DNA from 3 places in the Halomonas sp. MES3-P3E genome. Region 3 is predicted to be linked to each of the others. Evidence: predicted binding sites of a transcription regulator. Region 3 holds the regulator's gene; each other region holds the start of a gene.
What was found. The regulator sigma-54, encoded in region 3, starts transcription at its own class of promoters, with help from an activator protein. The targets are predictions, from matches to a motif close to TGGCACNNNNNTTGCTNT.
Positions count from the first base shown of each region.

Region 1 (7,662 bases), on a different contig from region 3:
CCGAGTTCGGTAAAGGCGCGGGCGACCATAGCCAGCTCTTCCAGCGTGAGTACCTGGGCGCGGGGCAGGAACGTCATCTCCTCGCTCATGCAGTACACGCAGCGGAAGTCGCAGCGATCGGTGACCGAGATACGCACATAGCTAATGCGCCGACCAAAGTCGTCGATCAGTTGCTGGTCAGTGTCTGGCTGGGCAGATCGCTGTGGATTAGCGTGTCGTTGCTCGGTCATAGCCATCCCGTAAGTGGTTGTATGCTGACTACCTCGCCTGGTTGTGCGCCGTCTTGGTCATCGGCAAGCTCAATCAAACAGTTAGCAGCCACCATCGAGGTTAAAATGCCCGAACCCTGGGCGCCGGTACTGCGCACGTGTAGCTGTCCATTCTCATCAGTATGGTAAACGCCGCGAATAAAGTCAGTACGCTTTAAGCGACTTTTTAACAGGTTATCGGCGATCGCATGCAGGCGATAGGGTAGCGCCATGGGCTGTCCATGAAGACGGTCCAGCAACGGTGTCACAAACTGGCCAAAGGTTACCATGACAGCGACCGGGTTTCCGGGCAAGCCGACAAATGGGGTGCGCGATTCGCCCAGCCAGCCGCAGGCCATGGGGCGCCCTGGGCGCAGTGCCACGCGCCAAAAAGCCAGGCGGCCCAGTTGTTCCAGTGCAGCGCGAGTGAAGTCGGACTGACCCACTGAGACGCCGCCGCTGGTAATCACTAAATCGCTCTGTTCGGCGGCCTGCTTAAGCGCGGTTTTGGTCGCGTTTAAGTCGTCCGGCAGAATGCCCAGATCGATCACCTCTGCCCCCTGCTCGGTGAGTAAGCCGGTCAGCGTGAAGCGGTTAGCATCGTAAATGCCGGCCTTGGGTAGTGGTTCGCCGGGGGCCGTGACTTCATTGCCGGTGGAAAAAATCGCCACTCTGGGGCGCTGGCACACGGTAACCTGTGCGTAACCCAATGATGCTAACAGTCCCATTGAGGCGGCATTGAGCCGTGCTCCCGCAGGTAGCGCCGTGTCGCCAGTGGCAATATCTTCACCGGCCTGGCGAACATGTTGGCCGTGTTTGAGAAGCTCGGGCGACTCAATAATCACATGCGCAGGCTTATCATCTATTGGTTCGCGCAGCTGTTCACTCATCACCACGGTATCGGTGCCCGGCGGCAACGGGGCACCGGTGGTGATGCGCACACAGTGACCGGCAGGTACTAATTCGCTGCGATACTGCCCGGCCAACACCTCACCGGCCAGCGGCCAATGGGTTTGCTTGGCCCCAACACCTTCTTTAGCCAAGGCGAGCGCTACGCCATCCATGGCCGCATTGGTATTTTGTGGCACGTTAATGGGGGCCTGGATGGCCGCAGCCAACCGACGGCCGTGAGCCTGCGCTAGCGGAATCTGTTCGCTGCCCAGCGGGCGCTCAATCAAGGTGGTGAGTGCCTGGCGCGCTTCATCCACGCTAAGCATGCGCTCGCCAAGGTCAAAGCAGGAGAGCGTCATGTCGACACCTTCCCTGAGACGGCTGCCAGCAGACTTTCCAAACGCAGCTTCTCTTCCTCAGTATTAAGATTGGCAAACGCATCGGGACAGTCCGACATATCGACCTTGCACCACGCATGGCGGGCGTACCAACGGTCAATCTTGCGTTCGCCTTCGGCAAGCGTGGCGGCCAAATCATCTGCCAGCGAAGTGCGTAGCAGGGCAACCACTGGATGCAGCCGTTCGCCGTCAAAGGCCACGGCGATATCATGATCGCCAATCCCTGCCACCATGCGCGCCACTAAATTGTCAGGCAGGGCGGGGGAGTCGCAGGGGGCGACTAGTAACCAAGGCGTTTTTGCCGCGCGTAGGCCGCTGTAAATACCCATCAGTGGGCCTTTAAAGCCGCCTTCTTCATCGGCAATCACGCGATCGGCGAAGAAGCGGTAGGCGTCAGCATTGCGGTTGGCGTTAATCAGCAGCTCGGCTACTTGGCCTTCAAGGCGTTTTACGACATGGCCGACTAATGGCAGGCCCGCGAACGGCTCAAGCCCTTTATCCCGGCCACCCATTCTGCGCCCTTCGCCGCCCGCGAGAATCATGCCGGTGAGTTCGTGAGTGGGAATCATGAGCTTGCCTCTTTAGATGAACGGGCATGAGATGGTCGATTAGGTATCGCATCCAGCGCCAAGCGATTCTGCGTATTAATCGCCTGAAAGTGGCGGCCTTTGGCGCGGGCAATCAGCATCACGCCGAAGCGTTCAGCCAGCTCGACGCCTTTTTGGGTAACACCGGAGCGCGAGACCAGTACGCTAATGCCCATTTGCGCCACTTTGAGTACCATCTCAGATGTCAGGCGCCCTGTGGTATAGAAAATATCAGCATCGGCACTGTCGGCTTGTTGCAACCATTGGCGCCCGGCCAGGGTATCCACCGCGTTGTGCCGCCCTACGTCTTCAACAAAGTCGAGCACCTCGGTTTGGCGGCAAAGCGCACAGCCGTGAACGGCGCCCGCGCTGCGGTAGGTCTCATTATAGGCGTTGAGATTTTGCAGCAGTTGATAGAGCGTGGATTGTGCTAACGGCGTATCGGGAAGCGCCGTCAGAGCGGTTTGGTCGAGCAGTTTACCAAAGACCGTGCCCTGGCCGCAGCCGGTCGTCACCGTGCGAGTGCTTAAGCGCGCCTCTAAATCCTCGGGCAAGTGGCGTGTAATGACGACCGCGGCTTCTACTTCCCAATCGACCTGCACGGCGGCTAAATCAGCCGCGGCACGCAGTAGCCCCTGATTGCGTAGATAGCCCACCACCAGCGCTTCAGGGTCATCGCCCAGCGTCATCAGCGTGACGATTTCACGTTTGTTGAGATACACGGTGAGTGCTCGTTCAGCGGCGATGGCCTGCTGACGCGCATCGCCATATTCATCAACGATGCTGATCTCGGTGGTGGCCGGTAAGCGGGCTCGGCTTATCTGAAGGGCAGGCTGAAGGGCGGGCATGGTAATCCTCGCGAAATAGTTCTCGCAAAACGACAGGGTTGACGATGATGGCGCTGGGGATGCTTACTTGTCTACCCATTCAAGCGCTATCCTTATAAGTGCGATTTTTCTAAGTACTATTTTCTAAGTGCTATTTTTCCACATGTCATCCATGCAAGGTGCAGGGTTTTTAAAATATGAGCGATAACCTACGCCCTATCAGTATTACCTTGGTAGCTGAGCCCAAGCAGGTGAAGCGTTTTACACTGACACAGTGGCGCATTGCTGAGCTAACGCTGGGCGATCAGGGTGATAATGTCCTTAACCTGCAGCTGTCGATGACCGAGCGTGCTGCCTATCGTTTCAATCTAACGTCGACTACTCCGCGACTGTTTGTGCGAGCAGGCTTTACCGGACAAACACCCCAGCCGGATGCGATTACCGCTAGCCAGGACGTTGCGGCTGGTTGGATGGATGGCGAGCAACAGGTGCTCGAAGCACCGATGCCAATGGCCATTCAGGTCTGGCTCGAGAGTTATCTGGCACGCCATGGGGAAGCGCCAATGGAAATGCGCAAGAAAAAACGCAAAGGGGCTGGGCGCGCCAAAGACACGCCCTCCAAGGAGCAGCCGTAATGAGTCGCCTGGAACGCTGGTCGCGACTAAAGCGCCATGTGCAAAAAGAAGAGGACGCGTCGGCGTCCTCTTCACTAGATACTAAGCCCTTAGATGAGGCATCTGCTGACCAGGAGGCAGTGCTTCATAATGAGGCCGAGCAACCTAACACTGAAAATGAACAACCCCTGGTAACGCCAGCTGAGGAGCCAGACCCCGGCAGTCTCGACCACACCTTGCCAGACCCTGACACGCTGGAAGCAGGCAGCGATTTCAGTGCGTATATGGCGCCGGGCGTTAGCGGCCCTTTACGCCGACAAGCATTAAAACGCCTATGGGCCACCGGTAACTACAACGTGCGCGATGGCTTGGATGACTACGACGCCGACTACAATAAGCTGTTGAAACCGATGGCGGCAGATCTCGCCGGTAAACTGCGCCGCTGGACGCATAAAGTGGAAGAGGCGCTTGATAAGCCAGTAGACGAGGGCAGCACCGAGTCTCCGGCTGAAGTGGCCGCCAGTGAGCCATCGACAGCTGCAGACGAAGAGCACACCGCACCTTGCACGGCCAGTAACAACGTTGTAAAAGAGACTTCACTAGACGACCAGTCTGATTATTTATCTGACACTCATACCAAATTATGACATTATTCCTTAGTATATAGAAATCAATAAGTTGAGCATTGATTTAGTTGCTAGCGTTGGCAGCGTTGACGGTAATTAGGTTGGCAAATATCAGCATTGCACATAGGCTGAACTTAGCTTCAACGCATTGTTATGCCACAATAGTTAAATATATAACTCAAAAATATAATAAGAATGATTCCCTGACCGTGAGAGCGCATGAACCAACGAATCCAACTGGCGTCGATAGACGACCAGCGCAATGCCGAGGCTCGGGAAACGGTACGCCGACGTATCTCGTGGCCAGCTAACCTAACGCCTGCCAATGTGACCTATCACAGCCGTGGTCATGCGCTGTTAATAGGCACCGAAGCCGACGTTCATCCTGCCGCTCGCGCCCTACAGGGGCGCGGCTTGGCATCGCTGACGCTACTTGTCATTGAATCTGACGCGAACAGCCCAGGAAACGGTACTGACGATCCTCTCGGGTCTAGCGAGCCGCTGGTCACCCAGACGCTGACCCAGCGGCAGCTCAGCCAATTGCGTATCAATGGCTATCTGGGCGCCTTTAACGTTCAACTTGATGATGAAGATGCTTCGCTGGATATTGCTCGTGCACTGATTGAGCGCGACGGTTTTGACTTAATCCTCGATCTTGCTCCAACTTCGCATACCCAGCGCTGGGAGCTGCCGCCTCCAGGCTATGTAGTACTGCAGTGGCAGGACGTTGAGCAGCGCAGCGATATCCTCGACGATTTTGTGGGGCTAGTGGGCGAATTCGATAAGCCGCGCTATTTTCAAGTCAACAGTGATTTATGTGCGCACTCCACCAGCGGCAACATTGGCTGTACCCGCTGTTTGGATGTTTGCCCGGCGGATGCCATCTCCAGCATTCAGGGGCGGATTGAGTCCCATATAGAGATTGATCCTTTCCTCTGCCAAGGCGTAGGCAGCTGCACCAGCGCTTGTCCTACGGGCGCTATCGAATTTCGTCTACCGGAAACGCGCCGCCAGCAAGACACCCTATCCGCTTGGCTGGCAGCCTACCGTGAAGCCGGTGGTCAGGTGCCGGTGCTGCGTTTTATTACCCATGACTCACAAGATGCCGAGCGGGCTGCGGGTGTAGTGCCCGCAGGCCATATCATCGACGCACCGTTAGAAGAGCTGGGAGCCGCAGGCCACGACCAGTGGCTAACCGCCCTGGCTGCCGGTGCCGCTGAAGTGCGTATCCAGCTGCACCCTGATATGCCTGTCCGCTTGAGTACCTTTTTGACTGATCAAGTCGCCCAGGCACATGCCTTGCTGGACGCGCTGGGCCATGACCGCGCCCGTGTGACGCTGATTGAGGTAGCCGACCACGCCGCTCGCGACGCGCTTCCGGCGCTTACTCCACTGACTGAGGCGCCGCTTAGTCTACCTGAACCCGAAAAGCGGGCACGCTTGAACCGCGTGCTGGCACGGTTAGCAGAGTTGGGTAACCCCAGCAACGAGCGGGTTGCTATGCCGGTGGGCGCTGCCTACGGCGCCATTCAGGTGGATCGCGATGCCTGCACGCTGTGCCACGCCTGTGTCAGCAACTGCCCAACCCCCGCGCTCAAGTCGGGTGGCAAAACGCCCGCGCTGAGTTTCCTTGAGGCGGATTGTGTGCAGTGCGGCTTGTGTGAACAAGCCTGCCCCGAAGATGCAATTACACTGATGCCCGGCTTCTTGGCCTCGGAGGCTCGCGAAACGCGCCATATTTGTCACGAAGAAGCAGCCTTTGAATGCATCAACTGCGGCAAGCCGTTTGCTACTGTCAGCACGGTAGCTACTATTAAAGAGAAGCTGGTCAACCACCCCTACTTTGCTGGCGAAGCGATGATTCGTCTGGAAATGTGTGAAGACTGCCGCGTTAAGGATGTCTGGAAAACCATGATTCGCGATCCCGACGCGCAACTGAAGGTATAAGCCGATGACGGATGCACTGCCCACGCTGAAAGAAGCGGATGCGCTACGTGCCGATATTTACCGGCTATTGGCCACATTATTACGCCGGACTCCGGATGCTGAGTTGCTAGATTGGTTGGCTGAACTGGACATCGAACAAGACGGCAGCCGTTTGGCCGAGTGTTGGCATGCGCTGGCAGCCGCCGCCAAGAACACCGACGTCGAGGGACTGCAGCGTGCTCACTTCCGCCTCCTGGTCGGCGTCATTCAGGGTGAGGTGGTGCCGTATGCTTCTTGGTACCGCAATGGCGAATTGATGGAAGCGGCGCTGGTGGCGCTGCGTAAGGATTTGAAGGTGCTCGGCTTTGTGCGCAGTGAACATAACCGTGACCCAGAAGATCACTTGGCGGCACTATGCGAAGTGATGGCAATGCTGATTGACTCAGCTAGTCACGAGCAGGCCTATTTCTTTAGCCAACATTTAGCCCCTTGGGCGGCCAGCTGTTTTGCCGACCTGGGGCAGGTAGACACCGCTTTCTATGCAGCGCTGGGGCAGTTGGGTGGCGCTTTTATGGAGAGTGAGGAGGCTCGCTTGAGTGTTGATGCGGGTCATACGCCGGTGCGTATTGTTGAGCCTTAACGCAGGCTCCATAAAAAATCAGTAAAAATCAAAAAACAGCATAAAAAGACCCGCTATAAAGGCATGCAAGAGGAGAAACCCATGCACCCGTCACACAATCCTGAGCGCCGCCGTTTTATGAAAACCGTTGGGTTGGGAACCGCCGCTGCTGGCGCTGCAGCGGCAGTCGGTCATGTCACCCTGGCACAGGCTGACACTGCCCCAGTGAAAAACGAAAAACAAACGGCTAACTACCGTGAGACCGACCACGTCCGCGCTTACTACGCCTCGTTGCGTGACTGACGGCGGAATGCCAGGAGATTTGCCATGCGTTTAACTCGCAAAACAGACACCCCCAAGGCCTCTGGACTGGGAATTTCCCGCCGTCAATTCCTTAAGCGCACCGGTGCAGCCACAGGCGGCGTGGCCGCTGTCGGCTTCATGGGGGCGCCGATGATGCAGCGCTCTGAAGCCGCGGACAAAACACCGGTACTGGACTCTCCGGTAGAGACCAAGCGCACCATTTGCTCCCACTGTTCGGTGGGTTGTGGCGTTTATGCCGAAGTTCAAGAGGGCATTTGGACCAAGCAAGAACCTGCTTTTGACCACCCTATCAACCGCGGCGCACACTGCGCAAAAGGCGCTTCGCTGCGCCAGCACGGTCACTCCACGCGGCGCCTTAAGTACCCGATGAAACTGGTGGCCGGTGAGTGGGAGCGCATGAGCTGGGATGACGCCATTAACGAAATTGGCGACAAACTGCTTGAGCTGCGCGAAGAACACGGCCCGGACAGCGTTTACTGGTTGGGCTCTGCGAAGTTTAGTAACGAGCAGGCGTACTTGATGCGCAAGCTTGCTTCGCTGTGGGGCACTAACAACACCGACCACCAGGCGCGTATCTGCCACTCCACCACCGTGGCAGGCGT
Region 1 covers NZ_PJBT01000193.1:97,007-104,668, reverse strand. The annotation lists gene moaA (GTP 3',8-cyclase MoaA) at 1-230, opposite strand, end outside; gene moeA (molybdopterin molybdotransferase MoeA) at 227-1,498, opposite strand; gene mobA (molybdenum cofactor guanylyltransferase MobA) at 1,495-2,106, opposite strand; gene CXF87_RS21175 (formate dehydrogenase accessory sulfurtransferase FdhD) at 2,103-2,972, opposite strand; gene CXF87_RS21170 (DUF3305 domain-containing protein) at 3,149-3,586, shown strand; gene CXF87_RS21165 (DUF3306 domain-containing protein) at 3,586-4,212, shown strand; gene CXF87_RS21160 (4Fe-4S dicluster domain-containing protein) at 4,411-6,138, shown strand; gene CXF87_RS21155 (TorD/DmsD family molecular chaperone) at 6,143-6,757, shown strand; gene CXF87_RS21150 (twin-arginine translocation signal domain-containing protein) at 6,839-7,039, shown strand; gene CXF87_RS21145 (molybdopterin-dependent oxidoreductase) at 7,064-7,662, shown strand, end outside.
Region 1: a site for sigma-54 is predicted at 3,021-3,038, ahead of CXF87_RS21170 (DUF3305 domain-containing protein). Genes of this name have one in related genera too.

Region 2 (7,662 bases), on a different contig from region 3:
TATAGCCGTTTTTTTGTTTCATTTATTAGATCACGTCAATCAACGCCTCGATAATGTCGCCACTGATTTAATGCGCCTGCCGCTGGTGCTGGGTACGCCAATATTTCTGTTTATATCGGTCTTTGTGTTTGCTGTTCGCTACGATAAATCCGTGCCGGAGGGGTTTCTTATTCAGCGCGTAAAGTATGTGATGGTGCCGTACTTTGTGTATGGCTTTATTTATTCCACCGCTGAATGGTTAAGCCAACAGGCGTCGGATGAGCCGGTGGGGTTCGTGGCTAATGCTATCGAGTATTACGTTTATGCGGGCTGGCATGGCTATTTTTTGATCATTGCGATGCAGTTTTACGTGGCTTATTGGCTGTTTACCCGCTGGCAGCTGTGGCGATTGAATCCGGTGCCATGGTTGTGGGGTGCCTGCGTTATCAGCATGGCGTATTGGGGGCTGGCTTATTGGTTTGATGTTGATTTGCCCGGCTACCTGCTGTGGATCGCCCCGCTGGGGTGGATCTATGTGTTTTTCCTGGCGCTGGTGCTAGTGCGCTACTACCCGCTAGCTCAAGAGGGTGTACTCGCTGAGCGGCCCACCTGGATGCAGCAATTGGCGCACCCGGCGTGGTTGGTGCTGTTGGTGGCGCTAATTATAGCGGCGACGTTTGCGGGTTGGCTGGCGTTTTCATCCAAAGAGGTGTGGGTGATTCCATTTTTCGTGCTGTTTACGCTTTGCGCCATGCGTTATTTGGCTGGGCGCCCGGCGCCATTGTGGGTGCGCCACATCAATGCGTATTCGTTTGGGATTTACTTGGCCCACCCCATGTTCTTTGTGCTTGCCGATCTGGTCGTTGAGCCTTTGTCGTTGCCGATTGGGGTGTATGCGCTGGTACTCATCGTCGTGGGACTCGCCGGGTCGGTGGCCCTTAATAAATTGGCGAATACCACCACACTGGGAGCGATGCTGTTTGGCAAGCGCTTGAAGGTTCGGTAATGGAAATATGTGAGTGCATAAATCGAAAGGCACGGCTTACCGCTTCGATGTGTAAGCGAGATCCGGGTCGTTGGGCAGCATGGCGGATGTGTGTTCAGCAGCCTGGCTAAGCAAGCGGCCGCTGTACGTTTTTAAGCGAGTGGGGCAGTCATGCAAACGCTGTAAAAAATCGTCAATCGCGCTGGCGTCATCCAGCTCGGGATCAAATCCACCTAAGCGCTCAAGCCAGGCCCGCCTGACGGCGATGTAGGGCGGTAACAGCAGCGTGCTTGCCAATAAGCGGCGCAGGATGCGTTTGGCTAATGATGGCTGAGCAAGGCCAACAATTAAGGCATCAAGGTTGTAGGTGTTCAATTGCGGGTAGAGTGAGCCCCAGAGGCTGGCAGGCAGTGGCTGCTTCTGCAGCGCAATAATTAACCACTCAGCTTGGCTGGCAAAGGCTGCTTTATTGAGGCGTGCGCCTAGTGGTAGCTTGGGGGTGATCAAGCAATGAGTGTGGTAGCGCTGCTCAATCGAGCTGAGACGCGCATGGGCTTGCGTGCTGGTTACCAAAATGGGCAGCAAGTGGTCGGCTACGCCAGAATCACGTATGGATTTTAAGTGGCGTGGCAACATGTTACCCGTCACCATGGCATCAACGATAAAGCAAACCGACCCCATTTGCCGACTCCGATTGTGAGCAAATCTATCAAATTGTAATTTATTGTAGTATCTGGCTTATTTGGGTAGCAAGTAAAAAAACTTGCGAGCCAAAAAAGAGGGCTCACTATTATTCATGCACTTTATTGGCGCATAAAACATTATTTTTGCCCTGTATTGGTGCGCTATGGCTTTTTTAAACAGCTGCCGAACCAGCATTTAGCTGCTATGCGTCATCAAGAGGCATCCTTGTCCACTTTTTAACGTTTATAAAACAATTGGTTGCTGATTTTTTATGCCATCTTGGTGCAGGGTTGGCATGTTCTCTGCATTATATTTGCAAGCGGCTAGCGGGCCGTAGGCATAAGCCCTACGACGTGCTAAAACGATAGCCGGTCTGAAATGCTCGCTGAGCGATTTGTTCACTAATGTCAGGCAAACGTTGAGCGAACAAGAATGACAAACGTGCGGTTTAGCGCGTATTTTGTCGAACAACACATTTATCGGTAGCTTACAGTCGTTAACTTTAAGCCACGCTCATACCGGAGGACTCTATGTCAGCCAAGACTCTCGCGCTAATTGAAGAACATGATGTTAAGTGGGTAGATCTGCGTTTCACCGACACTCGCGGTAAAGAACAGCACGTGACTGTGCCTGCTCGCGATGTGAACGAAGAATTCTTTGAGAATGGCCAGATGTTTGATGGCTCTTCTATCGAAGGTTGGAAGGGCATTAACGAATCCGACATGATTCTGCGCCCGGAAGATGGCACTGGCTATCTCGACCCCTTCACCGAAGATGCGACGCTGGTTCTGCGCTGCGACATCATCGAGCCGGCCACTATGCAGGGCTACGATCGTGACCCGCGCTCCATCGCCAAGCGCGCTGAAGCTTATCTAGAGTCTACTGGCCTGGGCGACACTGCGTTTTTCGGTCCTGAGCCTGAATTCTTTATCTTTGACGAAGTGCATTGGAAGTCTGACATTCAGGGCTCCATGTACAAAATCACGTCTGACGAAGGCGCTTGGGCGACCAGTAACCAGGTAGAAGGCGGTAACTTAGGCCACCGCCCGCGCGTTAAAGGCGGCTACTTCCCGGTTCCCCCGGTTGACAGCTTCCACGATATTCGTGGCGCGATGTGTAACACCCTGGAAGCGATTGGCCAGACTGTCGAGGTTCACCACCACGAAGTTGCCAACGCGGGTCAGAACGAAATCGGCGTTAAATTCAACACGCTGGTGAAGAAAGCTGACGAAGTGCAGGAAATGAAGTACGTGATCCACAACGTGGCGCACGCGTATGGTAAAACGGCGACCTTTATGCCGAAGCCGCTGGTAGGCGACAACGGTTCTGGTATGCACGTTCACCAGTCGTTCTGGAAAGGTGGTGAGAACCAGTTCGCCGGTGACGAGTACGCTGGCCTGTCTGAAATGGCGCTTTTCTATATCGGCGGCATCATCAAGCACGCCCGTGCCCTAAACGCCTTTACTAACGCTTCTACCAACTCGTACAAGCGTCTGGTACCTGGCTTTGAAGCGCCGGTCATGCTGGCCTACAGTGCCCGTAACCGTTCTGCTTCTATCCGTATTCCTTACACCGCTAGCCCGAAAGGCAAGCGTGTTGAAGCTCGCTTCCCTGATCCGACTGCCAACCCGTACCTGGCATTCTCTGCCATGTTGATGGCCGGTATCGACGGTATCAAGAACAAGATCCATCCTGGCGATGCAATGGATAAAAACCTGTACGACCTGCCGCCAGAAGAAGGCAAGTTAGTACCGACCGTAGCACACAGCCTGGATCAAGCACTGGAAGCCCTCGACGCTGACCGTGCGTTCCTGACCGAAGGTGGCGTGTTCACCGACGAAATGATCGATGCCTACATCGAACTCAAGATGGAAGAAGTGGAGCGTATCCGTATGACGACGCACCCCATCGAGTTTGATATGTACTACAGCTGCTAATCAGCGCTTTTAGCACCTAACTGCTACCATCACCCTAGCGGTGGTAACAGTTGATAAAGACGCAGTTGATCAAAACGCAGTTGATCAAAATAGTATCAAAACCCCGCTTCGGCGGGGTTTTTCGTTATTGAGGGTGTGACAAGTGTGAGGAGCAGTATGGGCAAGCTAACCACGTACACGATCAGCTTCTTGATGGCCGCTTTGCTGGGCATCGGGGCGGCCATCATGTCAGGTGCGGCTTTTGGGCAAACGGTTTTCAGGGTCATTGATGAGCACGGCAACGTTACGTTTACCGATAACCCTGGCCGCGGCGGGGAGGCGTTGGAATTGGCACCGTTGCCAAGCCTGCCGCCTGGGTTAAGCGCAGCTACGGCCAGTGTAGCCACGCCCGCTACTGGGCGCCCACGTGGCAAGCCAGGGCAGCCTTTTATGCCGTATGACCATTTTTCGATTGCACTGCCCCAGCAAGGCGCACGGCTGCCGGAGCGAAGCACCGCGGTGGAAGTGGCTATTGCGCCTCCGCTGCGCGATGACCACCAAGTGCGGCTGATAGTGAATGGAGAGATTAGCCAGACCGCGCTGCACAGTGATGTTTTCTGGTTAACGGGGCTTCCTGCGGGGCAGCACGAGCTTCAAGCAGAGCTACTGGATAGTAGCCAGCGTTTACAGCACCGCACGCCCGCAGTGACGATTACGGTTCCTTAGACCGGGTGGTTAAAATCTCGAATGCACTAAATTGGTGCGGTTGTGGAGGCATTTGGCGCGGTGATTGCGCTAAAACGATCCATCTTCTTTTATTGCTATGCCCGCAAGCCGTGCAACTAGGCATAAATGCATAATTGGCGCGCTTTTTGCAGTTCCCTCATTGATTATCCACCTGTAGGTCTGCAACGGCGATGGAAGACGTAATTTCTCAGGACACCACCATGCATCAGCGTTTGCTTGAACATCTCACCACGGCGGTACTGCTGCTGGACGGCGAGCTGCGTGTGCGCTGGATGAACCCTGCCGCTGAAGCCTTACTAGCGGTTAGCTTAAGCCGCGTTCACGGCATCAGCCTAGATACGCTTCTGGGCGGTGTTGACAGCATCGATGAGGTATTGGCTAAAGCGCGGGATGCGTTTCATCCTTACACCCAGCGAGAAGCGCGTATTACGCCGCTGAACAGTGAGCCGCTGACGGTCGACTACACTGTAACGCCGCTATCGGACGACGAGTTACTGTTAGAAGTGGAGCCGCGGGATCGGTTAATGCAGATCTCGCGTGAAGAGGCGCTGACCACTCGCCAAGAAACCATCAAGATATTGGCCCGTGGGCTTGCTCACGAAGTGAAAAACCCGCTCGGCGGGATTCGTGGTGCTGCACAGCTGTTAGAACGGGATTTAGACGATCCGGCGCTGCGCGAATATACCCATATCATTGTGGAAGAGGTGGATCGGCTGCGCGACTTGGTCGACTCCATGCTGGGCCCTAACCGTGTGCTTAAGCATGAGCCGGTCAATATTCACCGGGTGTTGGAGCGTGTACGCGCGCTGTTAATTGCCGAGCATCCCAGCGTTGTTATTAGCCGCGATTATGACCCCAGTTTGCCCGACCTTTCCGGCGATGAATCTCAAATGATTCAAGCGGTACTCAACGTTGCACGCAACGCCGTGCAAGCCATGAGCGATGCTCAAACCCCTGAACCTACCTTAATATTGCGCACCCGCGCCCGGCGACAGTTTACCCTCGGGGCGGAACGCCACCGCTTAGTCAGTGAAGTCTCGGTGATTGATAACGGCCCAGGCATTCCCGATACGCTGCAGGAAACGCTGTTCTACCCGATGGTGTCAGGACGCGCAGAAGGCAGTGGCCTTGGGTTATCGATCGCCCAGTCGATTTTGCACCAACATCAAGGATTGATCGAATGCGACTCACGACCCGGACATACCGAATTTCGTTTACTGATTCCATTGGTAATAATTTTACCGGAGAAGCGTCATGACTGAGGCTACACGTACCGATGTTGCGCGGGTGGTGATTGTCGATGACGACCGCGCTATCCGCTGGGTGCTGGAGCGCGCCTTGGCGCAGCCCGATCTCGATGTTGAGTGTATTGAGCGTGCAGATACAGCCCTTGCGCGTTTACTGGAAAGCCCTCCCGACGTGCTGGTCACCGACATTCGTATGCCAGGCATCGACGGCCTGGACTTAATGGCGAGAGTACGCGAGGCGCATCCCGATCTACCGGTGATCGTGATGACCGCCCATTCCGACCTAGACAGCGCCGTCGCTTCCTATCAGGGCGGGGCGTTTGAATACCTGCCTAAACCGTTTGACGTTGATGAAGCCCTGGCGCTGGTGCGCCGCGCCGTGGCCCACGCCCGGGAACGCCAACGACCGGTCGCCGTGCCGGAAGGCTTAAACGCTGAGATTATTGGTGAAGCGCCCGCGATGCAGGAGGTGTTTCGCGCCATTGGCCGTCTTTCTCACTCGCATATCACGGTGTTAATCAACGGGGAGTCGGGGACGGGTAAAGAGCGCGTTGCCCAGGCGCTGCATCAGCATAGCCCGCGTGCCGGTAAACCCTTTATCGCGTTGAACATGGCGGCGATTCCTCGCGACTTGATCGAATCGGAGCTGTTTGGCCATGAGAAGGGTGCTTTTACTGGGGCGGCACAGCAGCGCCAAGGGCGGTTTGAGCAGGCCAACGGCGGCACACTGTTTTTAGATGAAATAGGCGATATGCCATCGGAAACCCAAACGCGCCTGCTGCGCGTGCTGGCGGATGGTGAGTTCTATCGCGTCGGGGGGCATACGCCGGTCAAAGTGGACGTGCGTATCATCGCCGCTACTCACCAAAATCTAGAAGTGCTGGTGGATGACGGCCGCTTCCGGGAGGATTTGTTCCACCGCCTGAACGTGATTCGTATCCACCTGCCGAAACTGGCTGAAAGGCGCGAAGATATACCACGTTTAACCCGACACTTTCTGGCCGAAGCGGCGAAAGAGCTGACTACCGATATCAAGGTGCTGACCAGTGAAGCGGAAGCCCACCTAACACGCTTGCCGTGGCCCGGTAACGTGCGGCAGTTGGAAAATATCTGCCGGTGGCTGACGGTGATGGCGTCGGGGCGTGAAATCCTGGTTGAAGATTTGCCGCAGGAACTGCGCTCGCCAAGCGCTTCCGAAAGTAGCGCCCATGGCGATTGGCGTACGGCGTTTCGCGACTGGGCGGATCATGCCTTGGCCGAAGGCCATACCCATCTTTTGGAAGAGGCGGTGCCCGATTTTGAGCGGATTCTGATTGAAACCGCTTTAAAGCATACCGGTGGACGCAAAGGTGAAGCCGCTGAACTGCTTGGCTGGGGGCGTAATACACTGACCCGCAAATTAAAAACGCTGCTGCCAGCACTGGCTGACGAGTAAAGGCTAAGCAGTCGTTACTGCTCAAGGCGTTTAATCTCAGCCAATATCGCCTCAGCTTCTTCGGTAAGGGTGGCATTGGCGCGCATATCGCCGTTACGAGACGCTTCCATCGCGGCTTGCAGTTTACGCTCATAATTTTGCTGGAGTTTCTTTTTGGGGTCGCGCTTAAACATGCCAAACATAAGCAATTTCCTCACTATCTGGTTTTGGTGTACACCATTTGTATAGGTTTTGGTTGCTTGTGTCGAATGTTTGTTTTGGTCAGCGGTTATGCGTCGTTCTGAGAGTCCGCGCTGCATTGACATAGAAAGCGCTCAAAATCGACCAAAATGGTGTCGAGGCTGGCGTGTAAGCGGTGATCATCGTCCACCATTCTCAGCGACAGCCGCTGCAGGCGAGCACGTTCAATCACCGGTTCAGGGGCAACGATATCATCGCGCCAGCCGTGAACAATGTGCGTGTGGCGTGCCTGGATGGTGGGCGACGTTTCAGGGTAGGCGGCTATGCCTAACGCGGGGGCTAACAAAAAACAGCCTAATACGGGCTGCTGAGCGCTGACGGCCGCGCTTAGCCACCCGCCCAGGCTTGAACCTGCCAGTACACAGTGGGCAGGGTCATCACCGCGCTCGGCTATCACCTGTAAAAGATGCTGAAGACGTTGCTGGGGCT
Region 2 covers NZ_PJBT01000184.1:45,141-52,802, reverse strand. The annotation lists gene CXF87_RS14390 (acyltransferase family protein) at 1-985, shown strand, start outside; gene CXF87_RS14385 (hypothetical protein) at 1,022-1,645, opposite strand; gene glnA (glutamate--ammonia ligase) at 2,179-3,585, shown strand; gene CXF87_RS14375 (DUF4124 domain-containing protein) at 3,742-4,290, shown strand; gene glnL (nitrogen regulation protein NR(II)) at 4,512-5,573, shown strand; gene ntrC (nitrogen regulation protein NR(I)) at 5,566-6,993, shown strand; gene CXF87_RS21675 (DUF6435 family protein) at 7,008-7,175, opposite strand; gene CXF87_RS14360 (YqiA/YcfP family alpha/beta fold hydrolase) at 7,262-7,662, opposite strand, start outside.
Region 2: a site for sigma-54 is predicted at 4,426-4,443, ahead of glnL (nitrogen regulation protein NR(II)). Genes of this name have one in related genera too.

Region 3 (7,662 bases):
GCAAGTCGGGGCATATCGCTGGTAAGCTGGCGGCCACACTTGCCAGCACAGGCACACCAGCTTTTTTCGTTCACCCTGGTGAAGCCAGCCACGGCGATTTAGGCATGATCACCCGTTCCGATGTGGTATTGGCGCTGTCTAACTCGGGTGAAACCGCCGAAGTCACTGCGCTCTTACCGCTGCTTAAACGCCTGGGTACGCCGCTAGTCAGTATGACAGGCCGCCCCAACTCCACGCTGGCTAAACACGCTGATGCGCACCTGAACAGCGGCGTAGAGCGTGAGGCATGCCCGCTCGACCTGGCCCCCACCAGCTCCACCACGGCGGCGCTCGCCCTGGGCGACGCTCTGGCTGTGGCGCTGCTGGAAGCGCGCGGCTTTACCGCTGAAGATTTTGCCCTTTCCCACCCTGGTGGCAGCTTAGGCAAACGCTTGCTGCTGCGCGTTAGAGATCTTATGCACGACGGTGAGCGACTGCCCCAAGTCCCCCTGGGAAGCCCGCTGCGCGACGCGTTATTGGAAATCACCCGTCAAGGGCTAGGCTTTACCTGCGTGGTAGATAGCGATGGCCGCCTGGCCGGGGTATACACTGACGGTGACCTTCGACGCACGCTCGACCAGTTTCACAACCTGCGCGATGTCATCGTTGACGATGTAATGACCCGGCCGGGCAAGCGCATCGGCCCCGATATCCTGGCGGCGGAAGCGGTACGCATCATGGAAGAGAGCCGCATTACGGCGCTAGCAGTGGTTGATGAACAACAGCGTCCTATCGGGGCGCTACATATGCATGACCTGCTTGCCAGCGGCGTTATTTAAGACAGCGGCGTCATTCAGCAATATTACCGACCCGCTTTACGAATTTAATGATAAGGAGGTTCTATGACCTTACCTAATGCGCTACTTGATCGACTCCGCCGCGTGCGCCTATTAGCGTTGGATGTTGACGGCGTACTGACCGACGGCCGCCTCTACTTCCAGGCTGACGGTATCGAAATCAAAGCATTTCATACTCAGGATGGTCATGGGCTGAAGCTTCTCAAGCGAGTGGGTATACATGTAGCGCTGGTGACGGGCCGCGACTCTCCCATGGTGAGCCAGCGCGCCGCATCACTGGGCATCGACCTGGTCCATCAAGGCTGTGAAGACAAGCTTGCCATCCTGCGCGGGCTTTGCCAGCGTCTCGATATAGAGTTAGAGCAGGTGGCCTACTGTGGTGACGACCTACCTGACTTGGCCGCTATTAAGCGTTGCGGCGTCGGCATTACCGTCCCTAATGCGCCAGATTACATGCATACCCACGCCGACTGGACCACGGAACGTCTAGGTGGCCACGGTGCCGTCCGCGAAATCTGCGATACGCTGCTTGAAGCTCAAGGGCACTGGAGCGCGGTGCTCGACACCTACCTGCACGGCCGCAATTAAATGGTTAAACGCTTTAAAGTACGCATCTGGTTAGCCGGACTGGTGATTGCCTTAGGGGCTTTATTGGTATGGCTTGACCCCCGCGGGCCTCAAGACATTAGCATCGATCCCGACGCGCAGGCTCAAGAGCCAGGCCACGTACTGGAAAATGCTGAAATCACCCTGTTCGGCGATAACGGCAACGTTATGCAGTCGCTAAAAACGCCGCGGCTTATTCATACGCCGCAGCGAAGCGAAACCTGGACGGAAGAACCACAAGCGGTACTGTATGATAGTGAGAATCGTCAGTGGCTGGCTAGCGCCGAAGTAGGCACGCTCAACACTGTTACACAGGCCCTGCTGATGTCTGGCTCGGCCAGACTGATCGCCCCGGATGAAGGCTGGCAGCTTGATACCGAGCTATTGCATTATGATGGCCTTAATCAACATGCTTGGAGTGAAACACCGGTATTACTGCAGCAACCACCCCAGCAAATGAGCGCTTCACGTATGGACGCGTGGCTTAACACCAGCCAGGTCCGCCTAAATGATAATGTGCGCGGCACACACCCCCCGGCCACGCAACCTTAAGAGGAGCCGCCATGAAAGCCATTATTTATACAGCCCTTTTCTCCACCACTCTTTTTGCCCTCACGATGCCGTTATCGGCAATGGCCCAAACGTCACAACAAGCCCCTGTAGAAGTAGAAGCCGACCGCTTAGATCTGGACCAGCGGGCAGGCACCGCCGTTTACACCGGGGATGTAGATATTCGCCAAGGCGAAATGCAGTTGCGAGGCGAACGGGTAGAGATCGAACGCAACGAGGCTGGCGAACTATCGAAAGCGACATCCACCGGCGAACGCGCCTACCTGCGTCATCAAGTTGAAGGCCAAGATGGCCCCACTGAAGGCTGGGCGCGACGGATTATTTATCACGTCGCTGAGCGCCGCGTAGAGCTGATTGACCAAGCCGAGCTGATCCAGCTCGAGGATACGTTCACCGGCGGGCGCCTTGAGTATTTTATTGACCGTGAAGTGATTCAAGCACGCTCTGACGTTGACGGCAGCGAGCCCCAGCGCATACGTATGACCCTTCAGCCTGAACAATAGGGAGCCAAGCCTTGGCAACTACAGACACTGCGCCAATCAAAACCCTATATGCCCATCACTTGGCCAAAAGCTATAAGCGACGTCGAGTCGTAAAAGACATCAATTTAGAGATCTCCCAAGGCAGCATCGTGGGCTTACTGGGCCCTAACGGCGCGGGCAAAACCACCTCGTTTTATATGATTGTGGGGCTGGTGAAATCCGATGCTGGCAAAGTGGGTATCGACGATGTAGATCTAACCCGCGCGCCAATGCATGAACGCGCTGCGGCGGGTATCGGCTACCTTCCGCAAGAAGCGTCTATTTTTCGTAAATTATCGGTTGCCGATAATATTATGGCGATACTCGAAACACGCAAAGAACTCAGCCGTAGCGACCGCGAGCAGCGCCTGGAAGCGCTACTTGAAGATTTTCACATTACCCATATTCGCGACAACCTGGGCATGAGCCTTTCAGGCGGTGAACGCAGGCGTGTGGAGATTGCTCGCTCACTGGCGACAGAACCCGCATTCATTCTGCTGGACGAGCCCTTTGCTGGCGTAGACCCCATTTCGGTGGGCGAGATCAAAACCATTATTCGGGCATTAAAGCAGCGCCACATCGGCGTACTGATCACCGACCACAACGTTCGCGAAACCCTGGATATTTGTGATATCGCCTACATCGTGGGCGATGGTCAAATCATCGCCAGCGGCTCTCCAGCCTCGATACTCACTAACCAGAAAGTGAGGGAGGTTTATCTAGGCGCTGATTTCCGCCTCTAGCTTATTTTTCACTTCTAATTAGCGCTCTACAACAACTTTACTACCAATGGCATGCTTATTGCACTTGCACCGGAGACCTACTCACACTAGGGTGGAGCATTCTGATTAACGAGTGGTTCTCAGATGGTCATGAAAGCTTCTCTTCAACTGCGCATGGGCACACAGCTGACCATGACACCTCAGCTGCAGCAGGCCATTGCTCTGTTACAGCTATCAACGCTGGACTTACGTCAAGAAATTCAGCAGGCCCTAGATGCCAACCCCATGCTGGAACAAGAGGATGAATTTGGCGAACAGGCTGCCAGCGAGCCCAAAGAGGAAGAGTGGTCAGAGAGCATTCCCACCGAGCTCTCGGTAGATAGTGATTGGTCTGACACCTACCAAGATATAGGCAGTCACGGTGGCTCCAGCAGCGAAGGACCTGATTTTGAGCGCCAAGCGGCTGGCCAGAGTCTTCATGGGCACTTGCTGTGGCAGCTCGCCATGACTGATTTTGGCGCGCGAGAGCAACTTGTCGCAGAAAGTCTTATCGACGCGCTAGATGCTAATGGCTATTTAACTCAGCCGCTCAACGATATCCGTGAAGGGCTTCGCGCCCAAGGTGTCGATGGGCTTAGCCAGCGCGAAGTAGAAACTATTCTGCTTAAGCTTCAGCAATTTGAGCCAACAGGGATATTCGCCCGCGACCTGCGTGAGTGCCTGATGCTGCAGCTGGCCATTCTTCCCGAAGATACGCCGTTGCTGGTTCCTGCCCGCCGCTTAGTACGGCAGTTTCTGGAAGCACTAGGCAAAGATGACATGCGCTTACTTAAACGCCGTCTGGGACTCGATGATAACCAGCTGGCTGATGTCATTCTCCTCATTCGTAGCCTTGATCCACGCCCAGGCAGCGCCTATGGCGATACCGATGATAGTTATGTAACGCCCGACCTGGTCGTACGCCATGACCACGAAGGCTGGCACTTAGAGCTCAATCCTGAGGCATTGCCAAGGCTTCGCATTCAGCCCGACTACGCAAGCTTAATAAAGCGTGCGGATAAAAGTCAGGACAATCAGTTTTTAAAAGAACACCTGCAGGAAGCACGCTGGCTGATCAAGAGCCTCTCTAGCCGCAACGATACGCTACTGCGCGTTGGCCGCGAGATTATCACCCGGCAAATTGGCTTTTTAGAACACGGCGAAGAAGCCATGAAGCCGCTCATATTGGCCGATATCGCCGAGGCCGTGGAAATGCACGAATCGACTATTTCCCGGGTAACCACTCAGAAATTTATTCATACGCCTCGCGGCGTATTTGAACTCAAATACTTTTTCTCAAGCCAAGTCAGCGGCCAGGATGGTGACAGCCATTCAAGCACCGCTATCCGCGCTCGGCTGAAGAAATTGGTTCAAGAGGAGCCGCCAGGCAAGCCGCTTTCTGATAGCCGCTTAGTCACGCTATTAGGGGAGGGGGGAATTCAAGTAGCGCGTCGAACGGTGGCTAAATACCGTGAAGCCATGGGCATTCCCTCCTCTAGCGAGCGACGTCGTTTGCGCTAGCACAAATCAACGTTTTAGGGAAACTCTCGACAAGGGCTTTGCAACGCGGCAAAAAGGGTTACAATCGAAGTACAGTCCGATGGATAAGGAGTACGTCAATGCAAGTTAATATCACTGGTCATCACGTAGAACTGACTGACGCCTTGCGTGACTATGTCAACGAAAAGCTTGAACGTGTAGAGCGCCATTACGACAACATAACCACGGTGCAAGTCACCTTATCTGTGGAGAAAGAGCGCCAGCAGGCCGCCTGTACGCTGCACGCAGCAGGTGCTGATTTACATGCGGAAGCCCTAGACAGTGATATGTACGCCGCTATTGACGCATTAGCGGACAAAATTGATCGGCAACTCGTTAAACATAAGGAAAAAGCACAAGCTCGCGCCCAAGGCGCAGGCGTGCGTTAATTCAATGACGTTGGAAACCATACTCCCCCCGGAACGAGTTCTCTTTGACGTCCCCGGGGGCAGCAAAAAAAGGGTGCTGGAATTTTTCAGCACCTTTATCGCACAAAATACGCCCAGCCTGGACAGCCAAGAAGTGTTTAGCCGGTTAATCGGTCGAGAACGCTTAGGCAGCACCGGTATCGGCAATGGCGTGGCTATCCCACACGCACGCAGCCCGCACTGTTCGGCGCCTATCGCTGGTTTTTTAAAACTGTCAGAAGCGATTGATTTCGACGCCATTGATGGCGACCCAGTTGATCTGGTGTTTGTCCTACTTGTACCCGAAGAGGCAGACGACACGCACCTATCCCTACTCGGCCAGGTAGCGACCATCATGAATGATGCGGATACTCGCCACCAGCTGCGCAAGGCAGGCAGTCAGCGCGAGCTGCTTGAGCTTATTACCGCCAAAATGCGTGAGCATTCAACGTCCTAAGTCGTTAACGCCAATTTAAGTTGTGAAAGCCAACTAATGGTATTTTACACGCTAAGTTGATGCTTCGCCCACCACCCCCAATGCAGCTTGATCTAAGCAAAGCGAGACTCTATGCAACTGGTGATCATTAGCGGCCGCTCCGGGTCAGGTAAATCTATCGCCTTACAAGCGCTTGAAGATCTTGGCTACTATGCGATTGATAACCTCCCTGCCATGTTGCTGGGGTCGTTGGTGGACGAATTACGCGACCAGGGCGACCGCGCCCATTTGGCGGTCAGTATTGATGCCCGTAACTTGCCTGGCGCCCTGGCACGACTGCCCTCTTTATTAGAGGATTTGCGGCAACGTAAAATTGATTTTCAAGTGATCTATCTGACCACTGATGCGCGCATCCTACTTGAGCGTTACTCCGCAACACGGCGGCGGCACCCGCTGACGCGCGATAGCGAAATGACGCTTGAAGAGGCTATCAATAAAGAAGAAGAAACGCTGCTCGACATTCGTGATCTAGCCGATTTATTGATCGATACCTCGAGGCTATCAGTTCACGATTTGCGTCGTCGCATTACCGACCAAGTCGCCCATCAGCGGCGCGACAAGCTCACGCTGACGCTTGAGTCGTTTGGTTATAAGCGCGGTGTACCGTTGGATGCTGATTTGGTTTTCGACGTGCGCTGCCTGCCAAACCCATATTGGGACCCAACGCTACGCCAATTCACAGGCCGCGATGCGAACATAGTGGCCTTCTTAAGCGGTTATCCCATCGTAGACGCCATGACTAACGATATTCAGGCTTGGCTTGAGCGCTGGCTGCCCGCTTACCAAGATAGCCAGCGTAGCTACATGACTATCGCGATTGGCTGTACCGGTGGGCAACACCGCTCGGTCTATATGGTCGAACAGCTAGCAGAGCGATTAGTACACAGTATGGGCGAAATTCAATTACGTCATCGCGAGTTAGGCTTGCAGTACACATTAAATGAACAGCTAGCTGCTCCGCCCGCCAGCACATCCCAAACCGACGAGCAGCAAGCAACGTCTTAAGCGCTTCTATCCATTAATGACACCACTCGGCGAAAAGGAACCAGGGTGCCAGAAAGAATTCTCACACTTACCAATCAACGCGGCCTGCATGCACGCGCGGCGACCAAACTGGTAAAATGCGGCCAACAGTTCACGGCGACAATACGTGTTCAAAAACAGCAACAGGTCGCTGACGCCGCCAACATCATGTCACTGCTGATGCTCGCGGCCCCTTGCGGTACCGAGCTAACCATCAACGCTGAAGGCGATGACGCCGAACAGGCGCTTGATGCTATTCAAGCGCTGTTCGATGCTCGTTTTGAGGAAGATCAGTAGCTTTTAATCTCCCGCTACGGTCATGGCATCAATTAACCAACTACCCGTGTGAACACTGCCACGGGTATCGGTGTCATCGCCAATCCCCACTAACCCGGCAAACATCCGCTCCAGGTTCCCAGCGATCGTAAACTCCTCGATCGGGTACTGTACTTTTCCATCCTCTACCCAAAACCCTGCAGCGCCACGTGAGTAATCACCGGTCACGCCGTTAACGCCCTGCCCCATCAGCTCGGTTACCCAAATACCCCGGCCCATCTCTTTTAATAGACTGTCACGGGATTGCAGTGGTGCCACCAAACGCACATTTCGTGCCCCACCGGCATTACCCGTGGTTTGCATACCCAGCCGACGAGCGCTGTAGGAAGAGAGCATATAGCTGGCAATGCTACCCTGATCGATAAAACGATTATTACGGGTTTGCACGCCCTCGCCATCAAACGGCGAACTCGCTGTGGCACCGATTTCCATTGGACGTTCTTCAAGGCTGAACCAATCGGGAAACAGCGGCGTGCCAAGCCGATCACACAGAAACGAGGCTTGGCGATATAAAGCACCACCGGCTAAACCACTCAGTAAATGACCAATCAAGCCACTGGACAGCGA
Region 3 covers NZ_PJBT01000021.1:149,864-157,525, forward strand. The annotation lists gene CXF87_RS07900 (KpsF/GutQ family sugar-phosphate isomerase) at 1-818, shown strand, start outside; gene CXF87_RS07905 (KdsC family phosphatase) at 882-1,424, shown strand; gene lptC (LPS export ABC transporter periplasmic protein LptC) at 1,425-1,994, shown strand; gene lptA (lipopolysaccharide transport periplasmic protein LptA) at 2,006-2,515, shown strand; gene lptB (LPS export ABC transporter ATP-binding protein) at 2,527-3,276, shown strand; gene CXF87_RS07925 (RNA polymerase factor sigma-54) at 3,400-4,815, shown strand; gene hpf (ribosome hibernation-promoting factor, HPF/YfiA family) at 4,914-5,222, shown strand; gene CXF87_RS07935 (PTS sugar transporter subunit IIA) at 5,227-5,697, shown strand; gene rapZ (RNase adapter RapZ) at 5,809-6,741, shown strand; gene CXF87_RS07945 (HPr family phosphocarrier protein) at 6,787-7,056, shown strand; gene pmbA (metalloprotease PmbA) at 7,060-7,662, opposite strand, start outside.